Regions from separate parts of the Lentzea sp. HUAS12 genome, predicted to be linked through region 3. Evidence: riboswitches for the same ligand, from Rfam matches in the RefSeq annotation. Region 3 holds a riboswitch; each other region holds the start of a gene.
The links. Region 3 has a riboswitch for glycine ahead of gcvH (glycine cleavage system protein GcvH). Riboswitches for the same ligand answer to the same signal wherever they lie in the genome.
Positions count from the first base shown of each region.

Region 1: linked by a shared signal. The riboswitch ahead of gcvT (glycine cleavage system aminomethyltransferase GcvT) and the one ahead of gcvH (glycine cleavage system protein GcvH) in region 3 are both predicted to bind glycine.
Region 2: linked by a shared signal. The riboswitch ahead of gcvP (aminomethyl-transferring glycine dehydrogenase) and the one ahead of gcvH (glycine cleavage system protein GcvH) in region 3 are both predicted to bind glycine.

Region 1 covers NZ_CP099738.1:8,895,846-8,899,112, forward strand. The annotation lists gene ND450_RS41800 (transcriptional regulator) at 1-333, shown strand, start outside; gene ND450_RS41805 (hypothetical protein) at 518-898, shown strand; gene ND450_RS41810 (DUF3817 domain-containing protein) at 913-1,215, shown strand; glycine riboswitch at 1,261-1,351, shown strand; glycine riboswitch at 1,352-1,443, shown strand; gene gcvT (glycine cleavage system aminomethyltransferase GcvT) at 1,540-2,634, shown strand; gene glyA (serine hydroxymethyltransferase) at 2,649-3,267, shown strand, end outside.
Region 2 covers NZ_CP099738.1:9,225,532-9,228,798, forward strand. The annotation lists gene ND450_RS43470 (MerR family transcriptional regulator) at 1-383, shown strand, start outside; gene ND450_RS43475 (Clp protease N-terminal domain-containing protein) at 459-1,424, shown strand; glycine riboswitch at 1,481-1,576, shown strand; glycine riboswitch at 1,580-1,678, shown strand; gene gcvP (aminomethyl-transferring glycine dehydrogenase) at 1,729-3,267, shown strand, end outside.
Region 3 covers NZ_CP099738.1:8,067,171-8,070,437, forward strand. The annotation lists gene ald (alanine dehydrogenase) at 1-827, opposite strand, end outside; glycine riboswitch at 1,052-1,144, shown strand; gene gcvH (glycine cleavage system protein GcvH) at 1,209-1,592, shown strand; gene ND450_RS37870 (L-serine ammonia-lyase) at 1,636-3,000, shown strand; gene ND450_RS37875 (hypothetical protein) at 2,987-3,267, opposite strand, start outside.

The sequences.
Region 1 (3,267 bases), 830 kb from region 3:
GGGTCGCGTGGCTTGGTCAAGGTCGACTCGGCGGATCCGGCCTACGTGGCCGCGATGCGCAAGCGGGCGCCGGAGGCACCCGAGGCACTGCTCGCCGCCGCGGCGAGCTACTGGCAGCTGGTGGGCGACGTCGCCGAGGCCGAGCAGTGGTGGGACGCGGGCATCAGCCCGCTGGACCAGCGCGCGCTCGACTACCGCGCGGCCGGCCTCACGCCTGCCGACCTCGGGAGGCGCCTGGGACCGATGACGGTTCTCCAGCACCTCCGCCGTGGCTCCGCCGCGGCCTGGTGCGTCGCACGTCTGCAGAGGCAGCGCCGGGACGGCGTCGCGTAGTTCGGCAACGGGCTCTCGGAGGCGGGAGCCCTGCGTTGGTGGTGTTGCGCGCTCGCGGAGCGCGCTCGCCAAGCCGACTTCGGAGTGTTTTCGCCGGGGGCGGCCCCCGGACCCCCCGAAGGACTCCATCCCTTCACGGGTGGCCTCCTCTTCGCGGAGGCCTCACCCAAGTAGTGTGGAGGTCGTGCGCGGCCTCCTTACTCCCCAACGTGTGCTGATCGCGTTCGCCTGTCTGGCGGCGCTGGTCGTCTGTTGCGGGCTCGCGTACTGGCAGTGGCAGCGCTTCGAGTCCGCCAGCGGCACGTTCCAGAACCTCGGCTACGTGCTCCAGTGGCCGCTCTTCGGCCTCTTCCCGCTCTTCATGGTGTGGCGCTTCCGCAGGCTCGCGCGCGAACGCCGTGACGAGGCTCTCTCACCCGAGCCGGTTGCGCCTGCTCCGAAGCCGGTAAGTACGGTTGTCGCCGTCAAACCCGCGCCTGTCGAGCACATCGACGACGACGAGGACGCGGAGCTCGCGGCCTACAACCGCATGCTCGCGGACCTCAACGCGCGGGACGGTCGTTGAGCGAAGGCGGGCAGATGAAGGGTGCGTTGACCCGGTTCAGGGTCATGGCTTACGTGGTCGGAGTCTTCCTGTTGCTCCTGGTCGTGGCCATGGTGCTCAAGTACGCCGCGGACATGGGCGGCGCGATGAAGGTCGTCGGCCCGGTCCACGGCTTCCTCTACGCCATCTACCTGGTGATTTCCGTCGACCTGGCGCTGAAGCTGCGCTGGTCGATCAAGGGCACCGCCCTCGTGCTGCTCGCCGGCACCGTGCCGTTCCTGTCGTTCTGGGCGGAGCGCAAGGTGGTCGAGAAGACGGCGCAGGGCGTGCCGCTGTGACGTTTGGCCTGCTAGCGTCTGGGGCTACCAACTGAACACGGCCGTTGACGTCGCGCGGGAGAGCTCCCTTCGGTGGGAGCGCCGAAGGAGCAACTCCTCCCCGGAATCTCTCAGGTACAAGTACCGCGCGACGAAGGCAACTCTGGAAAGCAGGCCGCTCGGCGGCCTCGCCCACGGTGCAAGCCACTCCGGTGGTGAAGCTCTCAGGCTCATGACAGAGGGGGAGGCTCGCTCTAGTGAGGAGTCTCCGATGGACCGTGTCATTCTTCTGATGCCTCAGCCGGCCGCGTCCGGCTCTTCGGCGCACCCTGGAGGAGCGTTCTGATGTCCCGCCTCACGCCTCTGAACGCCGAGCACGAGCAGCTCGGCGCGATGTTCACCGACTTCGCGGGCTGGCGGATGCCGCTGCGCTACTCGTCCGAGCTGGCGGAGCACCACGCGGTGCGCACCACCGCCGGCCTGTTCGACCTCACGCACATGGGTGAGATCGTGCTGACCGGCCCGGCCGCGGGGGAGGCCCTCGACCACGCGCTGGTCGGGCACATCTCCGCGCTGGCCGTCGGCAAGGCGCGCTACACGATGATCACCCAGGCCGACGGCGGCGTGATCGACGACCTGATCGTGTACCGCCTCGGCGACGAGGAGTTCATGGTCGTCGCGAACGCCTCCAACGCTGCAGTGGTGGCTGAAGCTCTGGTCGAGCGCGCCGCCGGCTTCGACACCGTCGTCACGGACAGGTCGACCGACTACGCGCTCATCGCCATCCAGGGCCCGAAGTCGGTCGAGATCCTCTCGGGTCTCACCGAAACGGACCTGTCGACGGTCAAGTACTACGCCTCGTACCCGTCCACCGTGGCCGGTGTCGACGCGCTGCTCGCCCGCACCGGCTACACCGGTGAGGAGGGCTTCGAGCTGTTCGTCGCGCCCGCCGACGCGTCCGCCGTGTGGGCGGCGCTGCTCGCCGCGGGTGAGGCGCACGAGCTCAAGCCGTGCGGTCTCGGCTGCCGCGACACGCTGCGCCTCGAGGCCGGGATGCCGTTGTACGGCAACGAGCTGACGACGTCGCTCACGCCGTACAACGCGAACCTGGGCCGCGTCGTGAAGCTCGACAAGCCCGGTGACTTCGTGGGCCGCGACGCCCTGACCAAGGTCGCGGAGTCCGGTGTGGACTCGGTCCTGGTCGGACTGAAGACCCCCGAGCGCCGCGCCCCGCGCCACGGCTACGCGGTGCTGAACGGCGACGAGGTCGTGGGCGAGGTGACGTCGGGCGCGCTGTCCCCGACCCTCGGCTACTCCGTCGCGATGGCCTACGTGACCAAGGCCAGTGCCGAACCGGGCACCCAACTGCTGGTGGACGTCCGCGGCAAGAAGCAGCCGGTCGAGGTCGTCGCACTTCCGTTCTACAAGCGCGCCAAGTAAGGGAGATCTTCCAGATGTCCGACCAGTTCAACGCTTCCCTCGCGGAGTATGACCCCGAGGTGGCCGAGGCCGTTGCGGCCGAGCTGGCACGCCAGCAGGGCACTCTCGAGATGATCGCCTCGGAGAACTTCACGCCCGTCTCGGTCCTGCAGGCCCAGGGCTCGGTGCTGACCAACAAGTACGCCGAGGGCTACCCCGGCCGCCGCTACTACGGCGGCTGCGAGCACGTGGACGTCGTCGAGCGCCTCGCCATCGAGCGCATCAAGTCGCTCTTCGGCGCCGGCTTCGCGAACGTCCAGCCGCACTCCGGCGCGCAGGCCAACGCGGCCGCCATGTTCGCCCTGTTGCAGCCCGGCGACACGATCCTGGGCCTGGACCTGGCGCACGGCGGCCACCTGACCCACGGCATGCGCATCAACTTCTCCGGCAAGCTCTACAACGTCGTGCCGTACCACGTCTCGGACGGCGACGGCCGCGTCGACATGGCCGAGGTAGAGCGCCTGGCCCAGGAGCACAGGCCCAAGCTGATCGTCGCGGGCTGGTCCGCCTACCCGCGCCAGCTGGACTTCGCCGAGTTCCGCCGCATCGCGGACTCGGTCGAGGCCTACCTGATGGTCGACATGGCGCACTTCG
Region 2 (3,267 bases), 1.2 Mb from region 3:
CGCACGGCTCGGGCAGCCAGAGGCTGTACTCCTTCAAGGACATCCTGGTGCTCAAGGTCGTGAAGCGGCTGCTGGACACCGGTGTCTCGCTGCAGAACATCAGGGTCGCGGTCGACCACCTGCGCCGCCGCGGCGTGCAGGACCTGGCGAGGATCACGCTGTTCTCCGACGGCACCACCGTCTACGAGTGCACCTCGCCGGAGGAGGTCGTCGACCTGCTGCAGGGTGGTCAGGGCGTGTTCGGCATCGCGGTGAGCGGTGCGATGCGCGAGATCTCCGGCACGATCCACGAGTTCCCGGCCGAACGCGCGGACGGCGTCGAGATCGCCCCGATGACCGAGGACGAGCTGACCCGCCGCCGCCGCGAGCGCGCCACCGGCTGATCGTGGCCGACCGGCCGCCCCCGGTGGCCGGTCGGCAGCAGCGCGGGGCCGATCGGCGTCCCTAGCGTTGCGGGCATGACGCACACACCCTCGTCGCAGGTGGTCAAGGTCCTGGCCGCGGCCGTGCAGCGCGCGTTCCGCCTGGAGTTCGGCTTCGTCGGCACCGAGAACCTGCTGATCTCGCTGATCGACACGATCGGCCCCGGCCGCAAGCTCGGCGTGAAGTCGGTGCGGCCGCAGGCTATGGCGCGGGGGGCCGAGAACTGGGCGGGCGACGACGGCGGTCTCGCCGAGCCGGGCCCCGACGTCATGGCGCTCGTGCGCGCCGCCCACCACCACGCCCGCGTCGAGACCGTGCTGCCGGTGTCCCGCGCGCTGGACGAGTGCCTGCGGGCGGCGATCGTCCTGGCCGGCGACGGCGTGCTGACCACGACCCACCTCTCGCTCGCCCTGCTGTCGCTCGACTCCGGGCGGGCGGCCGACCTGTTCCTGCTGCGCGGCGTGGACGTCGAGGCCACGGCCGCGGCCGTGCGGGCCGACGCCGCGCGGAAGTACGCCGAGGTCGAGGAGGCACCCGCCGTCTGGCTGCTGCGCAAGGCGGGAGCGCTGGAAGGGGACGCCGGCGGCGGGTACGTGCGCCGGCTGACGCGCCTCGTCGCCCGCGGGCAGGGCCTGGGCGGGCCGGTGCTCACGGTCGTGCGGGGCGAGGCCGAACGCCTCGCCGTCGCCGCGCGCCGGGACGTCTCGTCGCGCGACCTCGTGGAGGCCGTGCTGACGGTCGACCACCAGCTGACCGCGGCGGGGTGCCGGCTGAAGCCCGAGTTCGAGTCGGGTGGCGCGGCGGCGTTGCGCGAGGCGGGCGTGGACCGGGAGGCGTTGCCCGAGGGCGGCACCGTGGAACGGGCGGTGGAACGGGCGAAGCTCGTCGCGGCCCGGCGCGGTGACCGGGTCGTCGGCACCCGGCACCTGCTCGTGGCGCTGCGGGACGACCCCGCCGACCCCGTCGCGCCGGCGCTCGCCGGTCTCGCCACTGAGACGTAGGTCGCGTCCCTAGCGACTACCCGGGCTGCCTGCGGGTATTCTTCCCGGGTAGTCGCTGAACTCAGGCGGGAGAGACCGGGCCCCGAGCCCGGCGCCGAAGGAGCAAGTCCCTCCCCGGGAACCTCTCAGGCATCCAGGACCGCCGAGCGAGACGCCTCTGGAAAGTGGACCCCCGCGAGGGGATCCCGCCGACGGTGAAAGCCCGTTCTCACGACGGGTGAACCTCTCAGGCGCCCTTCGGGGTACGGACAGAGCGGGGAGGGCACAGGACACGTGTGCCCTCAAGCCACCCCGGAGGCGTTTGATGACGCAGGACCGCATTCCGCTCGCCGCTCTCGAGCACGGCACCCCGTTCGCCGACCGCCACGTCGGCCCGCGCCCCGCCGAGCTCGCGCGCATCCTCGACGTCATCGGCGTCGGGTCGCTCGAGGAGCTGGCGCAGCACGCGGTGCCGTCGTCCATCCACGAGCGCGACCTCGTGCTGGACCTGCCGGCCCCCGCCACCGAAACCGAGGCGCTCGCGGAGCTGCGGGAGCTCGCGTCGCAGAACCGCCCGATGACGCAGATGATCGGTCTCGGCTACTACGACACCGTGACGCCGGGCGTGATCCTGCGCAACGTCCTGGAAAGCCCGGCCTGGTACACGGCCTACACGCCGTACCAGCCGGAGATCTCGCAGGGCCGCCTCGAAGCGCTGCTGAACTTCCAGACGATGGTCGGCGACCTGACGGGCCTGCCGGTCGCGAACGCGTCCATGCTGGACGAGTCGACCGCCGCCGCCGAGGCGATGACGCTGGTGCGCCGCGCGGGCAAGTCCAAGTCGAACAAGTTCGTCATCGACGCCGACACGCTGCCGCAGACGCTGGCCGTCATCGAGACGCGCGCCGAGCCGCTCGGCATCGAGATCGTCGTCGCCGACCTGTCGCAGGGCATCGAGGGCCTGGGCCTCGGTGGCGACTTCTTCGGCGTGCTGCTGTCCTACCCCGGCGCGTCCGGTGTGGTGCGCGACCAGAAGGCGCTCGTCGAGGAGATCCACGCCGCCGGTGCGCAGGCCGTCGTCGTCGCCGACCTGCTCGCGCTGACGCTGCTGCGCGCGCCCGGTGAGATCGGCGCGGACGTCGTCGTCGGCACCACGCAGCGCTTCGGCGTCCCGATCGGCTTCGGCGGCCCGCACGCTGGCTACATGGCCGTCCGGTCCGGTCTGGAGCGCCAGCTGCCCGGCCGTCTCGTCGGCGTCTCCGTCGACTCGGACGGCTCGCTGGCCTACCGCCTCGCGCTGCAGACGCGCGAGCAGCACATCCGCCGCGAGAAGGCCACGTCGAACATCTGCACCGCGCAGGTGCTGCTGGCCGTCATCGCGTCCATGTACGCCGTCTACCACGGTCCCGAGGGCCTGCGCGGCATCGCGACCCGCGTGCACCGCATGGCCACCGTGCTCGCCACGGGCCTGTGCGAGGCCGGTCTCGACGTCGTGCACGGCGAGTTCTTCGACACCGTCGAGGTCCGCGTCGAGGGCAAGGCCGCCGAGGTCGTCGCGAAGGCCCGCGAGGCCGGCATCAACCTGCGTCTCGTCGACTCCGACGTCGTCGCAATCGCTTGCGACGAGAAGACCACGCGCGCGCACATCATCGCCGTGTGGGAGGCCTTCGGCGTCACGAAGGCCGATGTGGACGCCATCGACGCCGACACCGCCGACGGCATCCCGGCCGACCTGCGCCGCACCTCGGACTACCTGACCCACCCGGTCTTCCACGCGCACCGCTCGGAGACCGCGCTGCTGCGCTACCTGCGCGCGCTGTCCGACAAGGACGTCGCCCTCGACCGCAGCATGATCCCGCTCGGC
Region 3 (3,267 bases):
TCGAAGCAACCGCCCTGGTCGATGGCGATGTCGACGAGCACCGAACCCGGCTTCATGTCGGCGACCAGCGCGTTCGACACGAGCTTGGGTGCGGCGGCACCGGGGACCAGCACGGCGCCGATGACCAGGTCGGCCTCCCGGACGGCCTGCTCGATGGCGAACGAGTTCGAGGCGAGCGTGCGCAGGCGGCCCTGGAACTGGGCGTCGATCTGGCGCAGGCGGTCGACGTTGGTGTCGAGGATCTGCACGTCCGCGCCCATGCCCACGGCGATGGTGGCGGCGTTGATGCCGGCCACGCCGCCGCCGATCACGACCACGCGGGCCGGGGCGACACCGGGGACGCCACCGGGCAGCACGCCACGGCCACCGGAGGGCTTCATCAGGCTGAACGCGCCGACCTGCGGGGCCAGCCGGCCCGCGACCTCGGACATCGGGGCGAGCAGCGGCAGCGCGCGGTTCGGCAGCTGCACGGTCTCGTAGGCGATGGCCGTGGTGCCGGACGCCAGCAGCGCCTCGGTCAGCGGCTTGTCGGCGGCGAGGTGCAGGTACGTGAAGAGGGTCTGGCCGGCGCGCAGGCGCGGGTACTCCTCGGCGATGGGCTCCTTGACCTTCAGGACCAGGTCGCCCTCGGACCAGACGTCGTCGGCGGTCGCGAGGACCTTGGCACCGGCGGCGAGGTACTCCTCGTCGGTGATCGCGGAGCCCAGACCGGCGCCCTGCTCGACGAACACGTCGTGCCCGCGGCTCGTCAGCTCGTGCGCACCGGCAGGGGTGAGAGCGACGCGGTACTCGTGGTTCTTGATCTCGCGGGGAACTGCGATCCGCACGATGACTCCTCCGTTCGGTGGCCGACATCTCACAATGTGAGCCACTCGCAAGGTCATGTCACTGTGCAGATCGCACTATCCGGCACCTGCTGGATTGTTCACTTGGGACAGAGCGACCTGAACGTGGCTCGCGTTCCAGTCGACGTCCCCGCGTTGACACTCGACCGGGACCGCACATAGCGTGCGCGCCGAGAACTGAACACCGGCCGCGGCGCGCAAGCGCCACAACCCGAGTGGGAGAGACCTCGACGACCGAGTCGGGGCGCCGAAGGGGCAAGCTCCCGCACACTCTCAGGCAGCAAGACCGCTCGGGGTAGGCAACTCTGCACGGCGGAGGGGGCGCAAGCAGTCCTGACCCGTCACAGCCAGAGGAGTCGCGCCGTGGAGTTCCCCGAGAACCTGCTCTACACCGTCGAGCACGAGTGGGTCGACTGGACGCCGGGCACCCAGGACCCGCTGACCTGCGGAATCACCGAGTACGCGGCCGACGCGCTGGGCGACATCGTCTACGTGCAGCTCCCCGAGGTCGGTGCGAAGGTCATCACCAACGAGGTCTGCGGCGAGCTCGAGTCCACCAAGTCCGTCAGCGACCTGTTCTCGCCCGTCACCGGCGAGGTCATCGAGGTCAACAGCGCCGTCGTCGAAGACCCGGCCATCGTGAACAACGACCCGTACGGCGCCGGCTGGCTGTTCAAGGTCCGCGTCGAATCGGCCGAGAACCTGCTCACGGCGGCGAAGTACGCCGAGCTCACCAAGACCGACTGACATGGGCCTGATTGACCGCTCCACCACCACGAAGGACTGATCAGTGGCGATCAGCGTTTTCGACCTGTTCTCCGTCGGCATCGGCCCGTCCAGCTCCCACACGGTCGGCCCGATGCGCGCGGCGGCCATGTTCGTCGACAAGCTCGGTGAACGCGCATCCACAGTGGACCGCGTGCACGTCGAGCTGTTCGGCTCGCTCGGCGCGACCGGGCACGGCCACGGCAGCCCGAAGGCCGTGTTCCTCGGCCTCGAGGGCAACCTTCCCGAGGAGGTCGACCCCGCGGTCGCGGCCGGCCGCGTCGAGGAGATCATCTCCGGCGGACGGCTCAAGCTCGGCGGCACGCACGAGATCGGCTTCGTGCACGACCGCGACCTCGTCATGCACCGCCGCAAGTCACTCCCGTTGCACCCCAACGGGATGAGCTTCGAGGCGTTCGCGGACGGCAAGTCGGTCGAGCACGCCGTCTACTACTCGATCGGCGGCGGCTTCGTCGTCGACGAGAACGCGAGCGGCACCGACCGGATCAAGCCGGACACCACGCCGCTGCCGCACCCGTTCCTGACCGGCGACCAACTCCTCGCGCGCTGCCGCGAGACCGGCCTGTCGATCAGCGAGATCATGATGGCCAACGAGCTGTCGTGGCGCACGGAAACCGAAGTCCGCGAAGGACTTCTGCACATCTGGCACGTCATGCAGGAGTGCGTCGAACGCGGCTGCACCGAACACGGCGTCCTGCCTGGCGGCCTCAAAGTCCGCCGCCGCGCAGCCGAGATGCGCAAACGCCTGGAGGGCGAGCACTTCGTCACCGACCCGCTGCGGGTCATGGACTGGGTGACGCTCTTCGCGCTCGCCGTCAACGAGGAGAACGCGGCGGGCGGCCGCGTCGTCACCGCACCGACCAACGGCGCGGCCGGCATCGTCCCGGCGGTCCTGCACTACTACACGAAGTTCGTGCCGGGAGCCTCCGACGACGGCGTCGTCCGCTTCCTGCTGACCGCGGGCGCGATCGGCGTCCTGTTCAAGGAGAACGCGTCGATCTCCGGCGCCGAGGTCGGCTGCCAGGGCGAGGTCGGCTCGGCCTGCTCGATGGCCGCGGGCGGGCTCGCCGAGGTGCTCGGCGGCACCCCCGAACAGGTCGAGAACGCCGCCGAGATCGCGATGGAGCACAACCTCGGGCTGACCTGCGACCCGATCGGCGGCCTCGTGCAGATCCCGTGCATCGAACGCAACGCCGTCGCGTCCATCAAGGCCATCACGGCCGTGCGCATGGCGTTGCGGGGCGACGGCTCGCACTTCGTGTCGCTCGACAAGGTCATCAAGACCATGCGGGACACCGGCAAGGACATGTCCGTGAAGTACAAGGAGACGGCACGCGGCGGCCTCGCCGTGAACGTCATCGAATGCTGAACTCGGCCATCAGGTCGACGTTCTCCAGCGCTTGCTGAGCGTCCCGGCTGTCGATCCTGGACAGCCGGGCGCGCAGCGCGGGGGAGTGCAGCCAGTCGCGGATCGGCTTTCCGGGGTCGTCCCACATCATCCAGGTGAGCAACGGGCCGGTGTCGCGTCCGTAGTGCCACGAGTAGTCGTGCGCGACATGGGCGACGACGTCGTCCTCGAAGGTGTCGACGAGCCGCAGCCAGGGAGCCATGTCCTGGTCCAGCTGAGCGGCCGCGT